3 regions of the Paenibacillus sp. FSL R7-0026 genome follow, and region 3 is predicted to be linked to each of the others. Evidence: predicted binding sites of a transcription regulator. Region 3 holds the regulator's gene; each other region holds the start of a gene.
What was found. The regulator NrdR, encoded in region 3, represses ribonucleotide reductase genes. The targets are predictions, from matches to a motif close to AACACNATATATNGTGTT.
Positions count from the first base shown of each region.

Region 1: the regulator NrdR is predicted to act here: its motif matches at 2,069-2,086, upstream of MKY44_RS09000 (adenosylcobalamin-dependent ribonucleoside-diphosphate reductase).
Region 2: the regulator NrdR is predicted to act here: its motif matches at 2,814-2,831, upstream of MKY44_RS26775 (anaerobic ribonucleoside triphosphate reductase).

Region 1 is NZ_JBBORG010000001.1:1,937,687-1,942,263, reverse strand. Features, by position in the region: gene MKY44_RS09000 (adenosylcobalamin-dependent ribonucleoside-diphosphate reductase) at 1-2,007, opposite strand, end outside; gene MKY44_RS08995 (DEAD/DEAH box helicase) at 2,536-4,299, shown strand; gene MKY44_RS08990 (YqhG family protein) at 4,303-4,577, shown strand, end outside.
Region 2 is NZ_JBBORG010000001.1:6,110,157-6,114,733, reverse strand. Features, by position in the region: gene MKY44_RS26785 (DoxX family protein) at 1-252, shown strand, start outside; gene nrdG (anaerobic ribonucleoside-triphosphate reductase activating protein) at 273-776, opposite strand; gene MKY44_RS26775 (anaerobic ribonucleoside triphosphate reductase) at 773-2,734, opposite strand; gene MKY44_RS26770 (ATP-binding response regulator) at 3,216-4,577, shown strand, end outside.
Region 3 is NZ_JBBORG010000001.1:1,719,608-1,724,184, reverse strand. Features, by position in the region: gene MKY44_RS07850 (NucA/NucB deoxyribonuclease domain-containing protein) at 44-490, opposite strand; gene MKY44_RS07845 (hypothetical protein) at 487-774, opposite strand; gene nrdR (transcriptional regulator NrdR) at 1,277-1,744, opposite strand; gene MKY44_RS07835 (alpha/beta-type small acid-soluble spore protein) at 1,861-2,082, shown strand; gene MKY44_RS07830 (lytic transglycosylase domain-containing protein) at 2,165-2,728, opposite strand; gene coaE (dephospho-CoA kinase) at 2,725-3,321, opposite strand; gene MKY44_RS07820 (manganese efflux pump) at 3,331-4,104, opposite strand; gene mutM (DNA-formamidopyrimidine glycosylase) at 4,247-4,577, opposite strand, start outside.

The DNA of each region.
Region 1 (4,577 bases), 220 kb from region 3:
GTTTTCTATTGCAGATACGACTGTCTTCTCTTCAGCTTTCGCCGTGTTCTGATCTTCAGCCTGGGTCTCTTCCTTCTTCGACGTGGACAACACCTGCACATCCCTGCTGCCGTCGCGGTATATCGTTACTCCCTTGCAGCCAAGGTCGAAGGCCAGTTCGTACAGCTCAGCCGTATCCTCCACTGTAAAATCAGCCGGACAGTTGGCCGTCTTCGAGATCGAACTATCCACCCATTGCTGAATCGTTGCCTGCACCCGTATGTGATTCTCAGCCGACAGATCCATCGCCGTCACATAATAGTCTGGTAAAGCTTCACCAGGATGGTCATCCAGCCATTCTTGTGCAATCGGTACGAACTGTTCATCATAACCTAGACGGCTTTGACGGAAATACTTGAAGGCGAAATACGGCTCAATACCTGTGGATGTGCCCACCATCGTACCTGTACTGCCCGTTGGCGCTTGTGTGATCAGTGTGACATTTCGAATGCCCTTTTTACGAATGGCCTCCCCCACTTCAGGGTACATCGCAACCATGTTTTTCATAAATCCACTCTGTAAGTACGGTTCAGCTTCAAATGCTGGGAAAGCACCCTTCTCTGCTGCAATCTCTGCCGATGCCAGGTAGGCCTCCTTTGCCATGAATCCATAGAGTTTATCCAGAAATTCAAGGGATTCAGGACTGCCATATCGTATACGCAGCTTAATCATCAGCTCTGCTAATCCCATTGTGCCAAGCCCAACCCGGCGTTCACGCTGCTGATTCAGTCTATTTTCCTCAAAATGATATGGTGTTGCATCGATGACATTGTCCAAAAATCTAGCCGAGATGCGAGTGGTTTCCGCCAGTTCATCCCAAGCCACATCCTGATTTGTTTCATCGTAGAATTTGGACAGATTAATGGCAGAAAGATTACATACACCCCAGCCAGGCAGGCCTTGTTCCCCGCACGGATTAGTACAGATGATCGGATTGAAGTACCAGCTGTTGGACATCTGGTTATAGTACTCCATGAATACCACACCAGGCTCTGCCGATTTCCAGGCTGATTCAATAATGGTATGCCAGATTTCGCGAGCCTTCAGTGTACGATAGTGCACCACCGAATGACCTGCGGCTTTCCATTGCTGCATATCCCCGTTCCACTCGGTGTCGTAGTCCGGATCGTTTGTATCGGGGAAAACCAATTCCCAATCTCCGTCCTGCTTGACAGCCTCCATAAATGCGTTGCTCACACATACAGACAGATTGGCATTGGTCACCTGCCCCATCGTTTGTTTCACGGTAATAAAATCAAGCACATCTGGATGCCAGTCATTCATCATCAGCATGAGCGCACCCCGGCGGCTTCCGCCCTGTTCAATCAGTCCAGTCGTATAACTGAACAATCCGCCCCACGATACGGAACCGCTGGATGATCCGTTGACACCTTTCACCACCGCTCGGCGGGGACGCAAAGAGGACAAATTAATGCCAACACCTCCCCCACGTGCCATAATCTCCGTCATCTCGGTCAAAGTTCTCATGATGCCACCCCGACTGTCTTGCGGAGACGGAATGACATAACAATTGAAGAGTGTTAACTCGTCGCTTGCCCCCGCACCCGCAGCAATGCGGCCTCCGGGTACTAACTTCCAATCTTCCAACACGGAGCGGAACTTGGACTCCCACGTTGCCCGCTGATCGGCTGTGGATTCGACAGAAGCCATTGCTTTGGCAAGACGGTTCCACATCTCTTCCGGAGTTTTTTCTATGTTGAGTGTCAGTTTCTCCACATTTGTCTCGATCATCTCTCCGCTTCGAGTCCTTACCTGTACAAGCTGACCCTGACGTTCTATGATTTCGCCCACTTCCTTGGTCGGGAACTTGGGATCATCCTTCGTTAATACCAATACCACATCTCCGACCTTGGCATGATTCGAATCAGCGTCCTTCCAGGCGTATCGGTCCAGAAATATTTTTTCGCTAAGTCCTGCTAATTGGTACGACCGTTGGTTCGATTTCATCGCTACATTCAACCTCCCCGGTATAAAGCTCCATTTTCACTATAAAAGTAAATTATGATCAAACACCACATATAGTGATATGAATTCAGTATAATACACCATATATTGATTATCCATATAACTTTTATCACAGACCTTATTTTTATAGACTCCCCTGCTCGAACAAACTTCTTCACACACCCTCAAACGCATGAATACGACATCAGTGAATTTTTTGAGACAGAAAAAACATGTGCCTTTACTAAATTTCTGGGTTCAATATAAGTTAAACTAATCATTTGCACGTCAACGGAGAGGACAGAAAAAACCTGAAGAAGCGAAGCGTTCGCCTTTATCCCCGGATTTTCCCCTCCAGAAAAGGGAATCAAAGAAATCTGGGGATAACAGCGATTGGAAGGTTGTTCTGTCATCGTAGTGTTCGTGCAAATAAACTGTAGTTCAACTTATATAGTTATGAACTGACTCTCATTCGTCCATACTATTACCTACGAATAAAACGTCATCACGTATGGCAGGGGAGGAAGCACCATGAACCGGAAAAACCCGCACCACACGAATCAACCAGTAGCTGAGCTGCCCGTACCTTTGGAATTTGATCGAAGCTGGATTGATCAATTGGAATCACGACTGGATAAAGGAGGTCCTTGGGGGGATTACCGACTCTTCCAACTCGGCATTCAAGCCGAAGAGACCAACCTGATTCCCAATTTTGACGAGATCCAATGTCTCAAGCATCTACAAGGCCTTACCCCACTCCCTCACCAGATGGACACTGCACGCAGAGTATTATTTGAAATGTCAGGCCGGGCCATTCTTGCCGATGAGGTGGGTCTTGGCAAAACCATTGAAGCCGGTCTCATTCTGAAAGAATATATGGTTCGGGGTCTCGTATCCAAGGTACTCATTCTCGTGCCAGCGTCTCTTGTGCTGCAATGGGTACGGGAGTTAAATTCGAAATTTGGCATCCCTGCCATTGCCCAGAAAAAGGCCTATTCCTGGCAGAATGAAGTGGTTGTTGCTTCCATGGATACAGCCAAACGTGACCCGCATAAAGATATGCTGCTGAATACCGATTACGACATGATCATTATTGACGAGGCCCATAAGCTCAAAAACAAGAAAACAACCAACTATCAATTCATGCTGAAATTGCGCAAAAAGTATTGTCTGCTGCTTACAGCTACACCTGTGCAGAACGATATGAGTGAATTGTTCAACCTGATCAACCTGCTGAAACCCGGTCAACTGGGTCGTCAGGGTGACTTTGCGGCCAACTTTGTTGTAGATAAACGGGTTCCGAAAAATCAGGAACAGCTTAAGAACGAGTTATCCAAAGTCATGATTCGTAACCGCCGCGGCGAAGGCCCCGTTCAATTTACCAAACGGAACGTCTCCAACGTGAATCTGCAACTATCGCCCGAAGAACAAGCGCTTTATGATGGCGTGACTTCCTTTGTTAAAGACCAGTACCAGGAAGCTGGCGGCAACCTGAGCAGCATGCTCTCCCTTGTTACATTGCAGCGTGAAGTGTGCAGCAGTCGAGATGCGGTATTCGTGACACTGGTTAATCTGTCGAAGAAACTTCCGCTGGACTCTCCCCTTCGCGACAAGATTTGGGAACTCGTTGCCCATATTAAAGCGATCAAGGAGAATACCAAAGCGGAGAAAACGATGGAGCTGGTACGGAACATGAATGAAAAAGTAATTATCTTCACCGAATACCGGGCCACGCAGGAGTATCTGCTAAACTATTTCCGCAACAATGGGCTTACGGCTGTACCCTATCGGGGTGGCATGAATCGAGGCAAAAAAGACTGGATGATGGATCTCTTCCGCGGGCGTGTGCAGGCCATGATTGCAACCGAAGCAGGTGGTGAGGGCATCAATTTGCAATTTTGCCATCATATGATCAACTTTGATCTGCCTTGGAACCCTATGCGGGTAGAGCAGCGGATCGGTCGGGTACACCGGCTGGGACAGCAAAATGACGTGAACATCTTCAATTTATCCACGACTGGAACGATTGAGGAACATATTCTGAATCTGCTGCATGAGAAGATCAATATGTTTGAGATGGTGATCGGCGGGCTGGATGTCATTCTGGAACGGCTGGAGAAGAAGGAGTCTATTGAGAAAAGTTTGTACAAAATCATGCTGGAATCACAAACTGATGAAGATATTCGCCGTAAAATGGATTCACTTGGACAATCGCTGAACTCTATTCAACGTGAGGTTTCAGATGAAGGGCCTGCCGTATCCGGGTTGTTGGATCTTCGCAAAGGAGGTAGCTAACTCATGACCATGTCTCCCCATGAAGTGCAGGCTTATGTTCTCACCTATCTGGAAGCACTGGATTGTCAGATTATGGAGCGTTCCCCTGCCCATGTTACAGTCAAACTCTCACCTGAGGCGGACAAAGCGTTGACCAATCGCCCCTATTATTGGGGGTTCGTGGAACGAACCGGAGCCCCCGCTGAAACGATGTCCTTTACATTTATATTTGATCCTGACAGTTATCAGCAGGCCATTGAGGCAGCAGAAGCCAAAGCTGCGCAAGCATCACCTCCTGA
Region 2 (4,577 bases), 4.4 Mb from region 3:
AAGGAGAAAATCGTCACGTGGACTGGAATCCTGGAGATCGCAGGCGCAGTTGGTTTGCTTATTCCTGGTGTTGCATGGATTGCCGCAGCAGGGTTGCTGCTCATGCTGATTGTCATGTTCCCGGCTAATGTCCATGCGGCCCGTGAGAAGTTAACAATAGGTGGCAAAGCTGTGTGGCCTGTTTTCCCACGTCTGGTGCTTCAATTGTTGTTCATTACAGCGATTGTACTCGCTTCGCCATGGTTTGGATAATGTTTGGGTAATATACTGCCTCATATGAGTTTGTGCGTCACAATGGTGTGACTTGCCATCGTGACAGGCACATCAATCAAACGCTGATTCCGGCTGCCGCGGAAGGGAAGGGAAACATCACGCTCCGCTTCAACGTATCGACCGTCAATAATCACATCACACAACCGGGCAAGCTCCGCTCTTGCAGGGTCGGTGACCAGTTCCTCATATTCGAATCCCGTGTATGCCCATACCGTCAGATCAGGACGTGCAGCGCGGAGCTGCTGAACCCAGGACGTACATCCTGCTGCCGAGAAAAAGGGATCACCACCACATAACGTAACGCCATCCAGCAACGGATGAGTCGTCACTTCATGCAGAATCTGCTGCTGCCGCTCCTCTGTAAAAGGCTCACCCGCTCGAAAGCTCCATGAATCCGGACTGAAGCAGCCCGGACAGGCGTGTCGACATCCGCTGATGAACAACACGGCCCGCAGGCCTGTCCCTTCATTTACCGATTCCGGAATGTAACCATATAGATTCACCGGTGTTTCACCCGATCCCGCACTTCGGCCTGCTTCGCAGCATTGAAGCGTACTTTGTAATCTCCAGTCAGATAACCGGTTACGCGGCGTAACCGCTGGAAGTGTACATGGTTCTCGTGGGCTTCACAGCCTGGACATACATCCCCAATGACCCCCTCATAACCACATGCAGGGCAGCGATCAATCGGATGATTAATGGAGAAATAACCGATATCCTGTGCTAGTGCATATTGCACGATTCGCAGGAAAGCTGTGGTGTTGGCTCGAACGTTCCCGTCAAGCTCCACATAGGAGATTGCACCTGCATTACATAACGTATGGAACGGGGCCTCCAGTTCAATCTTCTGATAAGCTGGAAGAGTGTGGTATACCGGGATGTGGAATGAGTTCGTATAATACTCACGATCATTAACCCCGGCAATGATGCCGTATCGCTCTCTGTCGATCTTCGTGAATTTGCCGGACAACCCTTCAGCAGGTGTGGCAAACAGGGTGATATTCAAGTTATGCTGCTCGCTCATCCGATCACAGAACTCTCTCATGGTCCGAATAATGTTGAGCGCTTCCCGGTGTACATGAGGGTCCTGCCCATGATGGCGCCCATAGAGAGCTGTCATACATTCCGCGAGACCGATAAAACCAAGAGATAAGGTTCCATGCTTTAATAGATCGGCAACCGGCTCGTTCGGGCCAAGCTGTTCTCCACCTTCCCATACACCCTCCCGCATCATGAAATCCGATGCCTTGGCAGGCTGTGCTGTCTGAATTCGGTAGCGGTGCAGCAGGCCGGAAGCGGCATTATGCATAACCGACTCCAAAGCAGTATAGAATCCGGCCCGGTCAGCGACAGCTCTGGCACCTTGGCAGATGCCAAACCGGATGCCGAGCTTCACGAGGTTAATGGTGTTGAAGGATAGATTACCTTTACCACTTTGACGATTGCGACCAAACCGGTCAGCCAGTGTACGTGTGCGGCATCCCATAGTTGCAATGATCGTATCCGGATCTTCCGGATGATAGTAAGGCAGATTGAAAGAGGCATCCACATTGACAAAGTTAGGATACATCCGCCGGGATGAACAGGTGACTGCAAGCCGGAACAAATCATAGTTCGGCTCTTCTTGAGCCTGATTGACCCCTTGTTTGCACTGGAAAATATGTTGAGGGAACACGGGAGTCTCACCGTTTCCCAGACCACGAATGGTTGCTTCCAGCAACGAGCGTGATACCAACCGTCCTTCCGCAGAAGTACATAATCCATAGTTCAGTGAAGTGAATGGAATCTGACCACCTGCCCGGCTGCTCATTGTATTCAGGTTATGAATCAGTGATTCAGCAGCTTGTCCTGTCTCCAATTCAGTCTCTTCATAGGCGAAAGCATATGCGCGCGGGCACTGATTCTTCGCTTCAATGCTGTCCAAATGAAGTTGTTCATCCTCGAGCAGGGCATGCTCACCAAAGAGGCGTTGCCCTTTGCGGTAATGTTTGCGGAACGATCTCTGTACATAAGGGGCCAAATCCCAGTCAATCTTATTGGCCGATACACCGCCATATTGACTGTTCTGCTGGGATTGGAAGATGATCGCAACCAGAGCCATGGCAGACATGATCGTCTGAGGTGTGCGAACTGATCCGTTGCCCGTATTGAAACCCGCAGCAAGGAGACGGTCAAACGGGATAAAGATACAGTTGGTCGTTCCAAGTGCATACTGATCCAGATCGTGTACATACAGATCCCCATTCTCCACAGCTTGGGCAAGCTCTTCCGGCAACACATGACGCAGAGCATGCCACTTGGCGGTCTCCGAACCGAGCCTGCTCATCTTACCACTGAAGGAATCCCCGTTCAGATTCGCATTTTCCCTCAGCGTATCGGCGTCTTCTGCGCCAATAATTCGTCTTCCCAGGTCGGATAATAGATCGGATCCCGGTGGGGTGGCATACTCAAGCATGTTCATGTAAGGTTCCTCCTAAATTGATTTTGGTTATCATTCAATTCACGTTAGATACTATATGTAGATTCGTCTTATCCATTTATAAACTATATGTGGTTTTTTGGGTGTGATAATGATCACACAGCTTACTGAACAAAATGGACTTTCCTTTAATTGCTGCGGATAAAGGTTCCCAAAGTCTGAGCGGAAGCGTATAATTTCTAGTTATTCTGCAAGTATAATATCCGAAGTCGGACAAGATGGACTTTAATCAAGCTGAAAAGGCGAGTTGCAATGAATTCGCGATCGTTAAACCATCCGTTTAAGACCTGCTTTTGTCCGCAAATGGGCAATAGGCAGGGAGTATGATTCTCTTATACTTCTACGGTGTTAATCATATAAGTATAGATTGTGACAGCTATTCGGATTTTTGATGACCCCTGTACGTGATTAAACATTCTGAAATACAGATTTGAAAGTGCAGCTAAGATAAGAGGGGTGAATCATGGGGACGGCAGAAGGCATTACAAGAGGCTTCTATGAAGATATAAAGGAAGCTGCGGCCCATATCGTAGACGTATTAAGCGGTATATTGAAGGTCAATACCATCTTTGTTGCCACGAATGACGGGGTGACCAATGTCATTTTGGAGGCCTTTAATCGTACGGAAGAGTTAGTTGTTAAAGGCAGTGCACTTCCATTTACGGATTCATATTGCAGCCTGGTATTAAGAGACAACGGTAACGTGCTTACGATCCCGGATACATGTGAACATCCGATGACACGATCCATGGGCGTTACGAGCGGACTTGGCAATCGCTTCTTCGTGGGCGTGCCTATTATGAGAAGATCGGGCGAAACATTTGGCACCATCTGTCTGATGGATGATCCTGGTTATGTGATCAGCGAAACCGATATGAAGACACTGAAGGCGATGGCTGTATTTCTGGGCTATGTTGTCGATCTGGAAAGCACATTGCATGTTCAGGAGCTGAAATTGAGTGATTCGGAACAAATGCAAGAACAACTCCAGGCAGAGAAAGAACGTGCCGAATCTGAGGCCATGACCAAAACACAGATGTTGAAGCTAATGAGTCACGAGATTCGCAATCCCTTGAACGGTATTTTGGGACTGACAGATCTGATACGCACACCAGATATGCCCAAGGAGCAGTCCGAATATGTGAACATGATTGAGACAAGCGGCAATATTCTACTTTCCTTGCTGAATAATATGATGAATTTCAACATTAATGAAGCAGGTAAAACGGTTATACATGATGATCCGTTTGATCTGGTAGGCACCATTGAGAATACCGTGTATCTCTATGCCGGGATTGCGACGGGCAAGAACATTGAGCTGGGATTAAATCTTGAACTGAATGTATCTCAAGTGTTTGTTGGGGATGAAGTCAAGATTGGACAGTTGCTTGCACACGTCATTCAATATGCTCTCGATTCAACGCGTGAAGGTTCCGTTCTGATCACAGCAGTGGTGAACGGAGAAGAATTGGAGGAGACCGGTACACTTCAGCTCAAGGTGAAGTACACGGGTCAGATGTTATCGGACAAGAAGACACAAACCTTTAACAGCCAAGATGAAAATTTGAATATCCAAAAACTGATTGGAAGCAATCTGGGTTTAGCTGTAAGCCAGAATCTTGCCATTCTCATGCATGGCCGTATTCAGGTGAGCAGTGTGAAGGAAAATGAGACGGAATTCAACATCTCCCTTCCGTTGCGCAGATACTGGGAGTTACCTCAACTCGCAAGTGTTCAGCAGCGGTTAAAAGGGAAAAAGGTGTTGCTTGCCAAGGACCCTGACATTTTGCAAGGTGTCTCTTCCCTGATGCGTAGGTGGGAGATG
Region 3 (4,577 bases):
ACTATATCCCAACCTGAAAATATAAGCATTTAAACTCGCCCCTCTATTCAAATATAAACTCTACTAATGTACCGTCCGGATATCCCTCTAACTGGTTTCCTACCCAGCTACCGGCACCACGATTGTCTGATGGACTTATGTATTCGATATCTGCACCTTCTCCACCTTCTGCACACATTGCCATGGGCCATTCATCGCGATCCTTACCCTTCTTCGTATCGATGCCTCTCAGGGATTCTTTGCGGTTGTCATCTGCTCCATTACGGTCAATGGTGCATGTTGATGGATGACCGCTCTCTATGGCGTTCTGGATGTGTTCTGCTGTCTCTGGATATCGATCAGCAGGGAAAATCAACTCAATAACTTCACCTGTAACTACAGGGGCGTTTTCGTTAATAGGAGGTTGTGGATCATCCCCAGGCTCTAAATTGAAATACACCATAGCAAAAATTGAAGCAAATACGACAATAGCCAAAATGATTTTTTTCATCTCATCACCGATCCTAATAAATGTTTGATTGTACTTACGAACCAGTAGCCGCGTCCAGATGATGTATGTCCGTCATATTCGGGAACTGTTCCCCTCCGTATACGATCCCGTATAGCTGCCGTAGACACGCCCAAAGCTTTGGCAAGCTCTGCCTGAGAATAACGCGGAGGTTCTATATCATCAGGTTTGTAGGTACGTCCACTTGGTGACACAAGGACAGGAACTCCGTCTTTACTTTCTGGATGATCGGTAGTAAACGTCCAACCCTGCCAAATTTCTGTCATGAACCTAAGCATCCTTTCTCTTATTGGATTCTATGTATGTCGTCCTTGGCTGTGAAATAAATATATCAGACCTTCTTTCATTTGAGAAGGGGAACAAAAAAGGGATTTATGCGAACACAAAAAAAGCTCCACCGACATTAAGTCGATAGAGCTGTATCTATTATAGGGAAATTGCGTGATCGATTTAATTACACAAGTAAAGTTAGATGTTATTTCTTCGCTGAACGTGAGGGTATTTCCTTGTGACTGTCTTTTCTATGATCTTTTTTCCTGGTAGTGCATGCAATTGATGCGCTCTCCCAGCTGAGCTAAGGCCCCAGGATATGAAATAGATAACTTGTCCAACACTGCTACGTTCCACAGGCGACTCCTATATCATATAAAATCCAGCTTTAGCTGTCAATCACTTTTTAAGATCCAAAGTGATTGGAGAAGAACAACCGATTTCTCTGGTACACACGGACTGGAACTCCAGACTGCTCTTCTCCCTTTCCCCACTTCACTAATCCTCCAGATTGTCTTTGGACAACAGGGATTTCAGTTCTTTCATGAACATATTGATATCTTTGAACTGGCGGTATACCGACGCAAAACGGACATACGCCACTTCATCGACCGGAAACAACTGTTCCATCAACAGCTCACCAATCTGGCGACTCTCTACTTCAGCATCAGCTGTATTACGCAGAGATTTCTCCACTTCAGATACCATCATCTCCAGGGTCTCTACGGAGACTGGACGTTTCTCACAGGCACGAATAAGCCCGCGGAGAATCTTATCCCGGCTGAACTCTTCCCGGCTGCCATCTTTCTTAATAACAATCAGTGGAGTCTCTTCAATCATCTCAAACGTTGTAAATCTTCGGGCACACTGCTCACACTCACGGCGACGACGAATGGATTTTGCTTCGTTGGCCGGACGCGAATCAAGCACTTTGGTACCCATATAACCGCAATAAGGACACTTCAAAACAGATCACTTCCCACGTTTTACTTTTTACCACATATTCCCTGTACTGATTTTGTAATGAAAAATGTATTGCCGAGACATAATACTTTTACCAACTCACGAGGAGGTGAACAGCAATGGCACAAAGCAACGGTAACTCCAACAACCTGGTGGTAACTAAAGCTTCCGCAGCACTCGAGCAAATGAAATATGAAGTTGCTCAAGAACTCGGAATCAGCATCCCACAAGACGGATACCAAGGTAACATGACTTCTTACGAGAACGGTTCGATCGGTGGATACATCACGAAGCGTCTGGTAACAATTGCAGAACAGCAATTGGCAGGTCAATACCAATAATATCTGCATCGTAATACGCTACACAGAGGAGCATGGAGCGGCCGGTGAATAACCGGCCTGCTCTGTGCTTCTACTTATATACTTAGAACGTATTATAGATCTTTACATACTGATTATAATAGTAAATGACTCTTTGTACATAGTGACGCGTTTCACCAAACGGAATATCTTTCACCGTATCGAACGAGCCATCCCATACACCATCTCTAAGCCAACTGTTCACTTTGCCTGGACCCGCATTATAGGCAGCGATCATAACTGCTTCATTGCCATCGAATTGATCGGACAGATTCCGCAGATACCATGTACCTAACTGAATATTGCGTTCAGGCTCGTGCTTTAATTCCTCCAGCGAAGTGTCGGGAATTTTGGCTTGTTCCAGTATCCAGTTGGCCGTGTCTGGCATCAGTTGCATGAGCCCAATGGCTCCTCGTTTGGATTCCTTGCTTGTCTTAAAATTAGTCTCCACCTTGATAATGGAAGCAATCAGAAACGGATCAACCTCATAGCTCTGAGATTGGGCACGGATCTCTTCCTTATAATGAATCGGATAGAACCATGCCATCCAGTTTGTATTCAGAAATAACACCAGTACAAAGGACACAAACATCAACAGCAGTACACGTTTCTTACGCAATATTTTCATAACAAACCCTTACGCTGTAGATATGAGTCAATTTGCTGCTCCGTCGCAGGCCATAAGCCGCTGTTATCGATGACAATGTCTGCCAGCTGTTTTTTGCGCTCAATATCCATCTGTACATCCATTCGAGCCTCAGCCTGTGCTGCAGTCATTCCATCCCGACTCATCAAGCGATCTCGTTGCACCGATTTCGGGACATATACAACCATGACTTCCTCGAAACCGTCCTCCAGACCTGATTCATAGAGCAAAGGAATATCAGACACCACAAGTTTATCCGGATGTTGCAATTCGTATGCAGCAGCCCGTTCGCGCATCTCTCTTCGGATCGCCGGATGTGTAATAGCCTCCAGTGCCTTTCGTTCCTCTGGTTGTTGAAAAACAATACTCCCAAGCTTTTTCCGATCCAGTGTTCCATCTTCGTTCAGTATGGCTTGTCCAAACCGCTTAACAGCGGCGGCCAACACGGGATGCCCGGGCATCATAACTTCCCGGGCAATAACGTCTGCATCGATGAGCAACGCTCCCTTACTGGCGAGATAGGCGGAAACACTGCTTTTGCCTGTCGCGATCCCGCCGGTTAAGCCTATATTCATCGTTTCACCTCATAACAACTTCATTATTCCCATAATCATTAACAATAGCGCTGGCAATACAGACAGTCTTCGCATCCAGCGCAGAGCTGAGAATCGAAGGCCAACCTTCATGCCGAGTGACAGAAACGCCCCACTAAACAGTGCAATAATGAGTGCTGTCCATAGTGTAGGGAATCCCAGAAGTGCCGCTCCCAATCCTGCTCCAAACGCATCCAGAGACAGGGCAATACCAAGCCACATCGCTTCCTGGGCAGATATACTCCCCGAGTTATCCATATCCGCCTTGGAGGGACTGCGAAGGATCTGAATGACAACGCCCAGCTTGCGCAGCTCCAGTGTAAATACCATTCGTTCCAGTGATCCACTTGAAGCCGACTGTTCCAGATCCAGTGCGAGCACCTGATTCCTGCCCTTTGAATCCGACAGTCTCTCTTGTGCTTCTCCCACTCCAGTTACCTTTGCTTCTGCTGCCTCACCCGTTCCAGTGTCTGTTTCCAGCTGTTCTTTGCCTTGCTTCCGAATTAGTTGCAACAGTGACCATGCACCAATACCTATCAATATGACGGCTCCCACGATCGAAGCAATATCCGGTGACACCACATGGGACAACAACACACCTACTTGCATCGACAAGGCAATAACCAATCCCGAACAGATCGAAATAACAGCGATAGATAACAGGGGAATCTTAGTCCTCCGTAACCCATATGTAATCCCGACTCCAAAACCATCTAAACTAAGCGCCAAAGCAAGCGCCAGCAATGAAATAAAATGATGCAGCACCCCGGACTCCTCCTCTGTGCGGTACTCGTGCCAACTGAAGATGCCAGTATGGGTATACGCCCGCTTATTTCTGCCATATCAGTATATGGAGGGAGGAATCCAAGGGTGCTATGATTTCATCATTTCGTTCATTCAGTTCATGTTACAGCAGCTGACAGTTCGGACAAAAATGCGTGCCACGGCCACCAACCACCGTTTTTTCAATTAACGTACCACAAGTTGTACAAGGTTCTGATTTGCGTCCATAGATTTTCAGTTGATGCTGGAACATCCCCATCTCACCCTGTCCATTCACATAGGACTTGATGGAAGATCCACCCGCATTCACTGCATCTTGCAACGTAGCCACAATCGCTTCATGAAGCACCGTTAACTGAGCTTCGGTCAGTGTCTTGGCGATCGTCTCGGGATGAATACCTGCGCGAAATAGAGCCTCGTCCACATAAATATTCCCGATACCAACCACATATGCC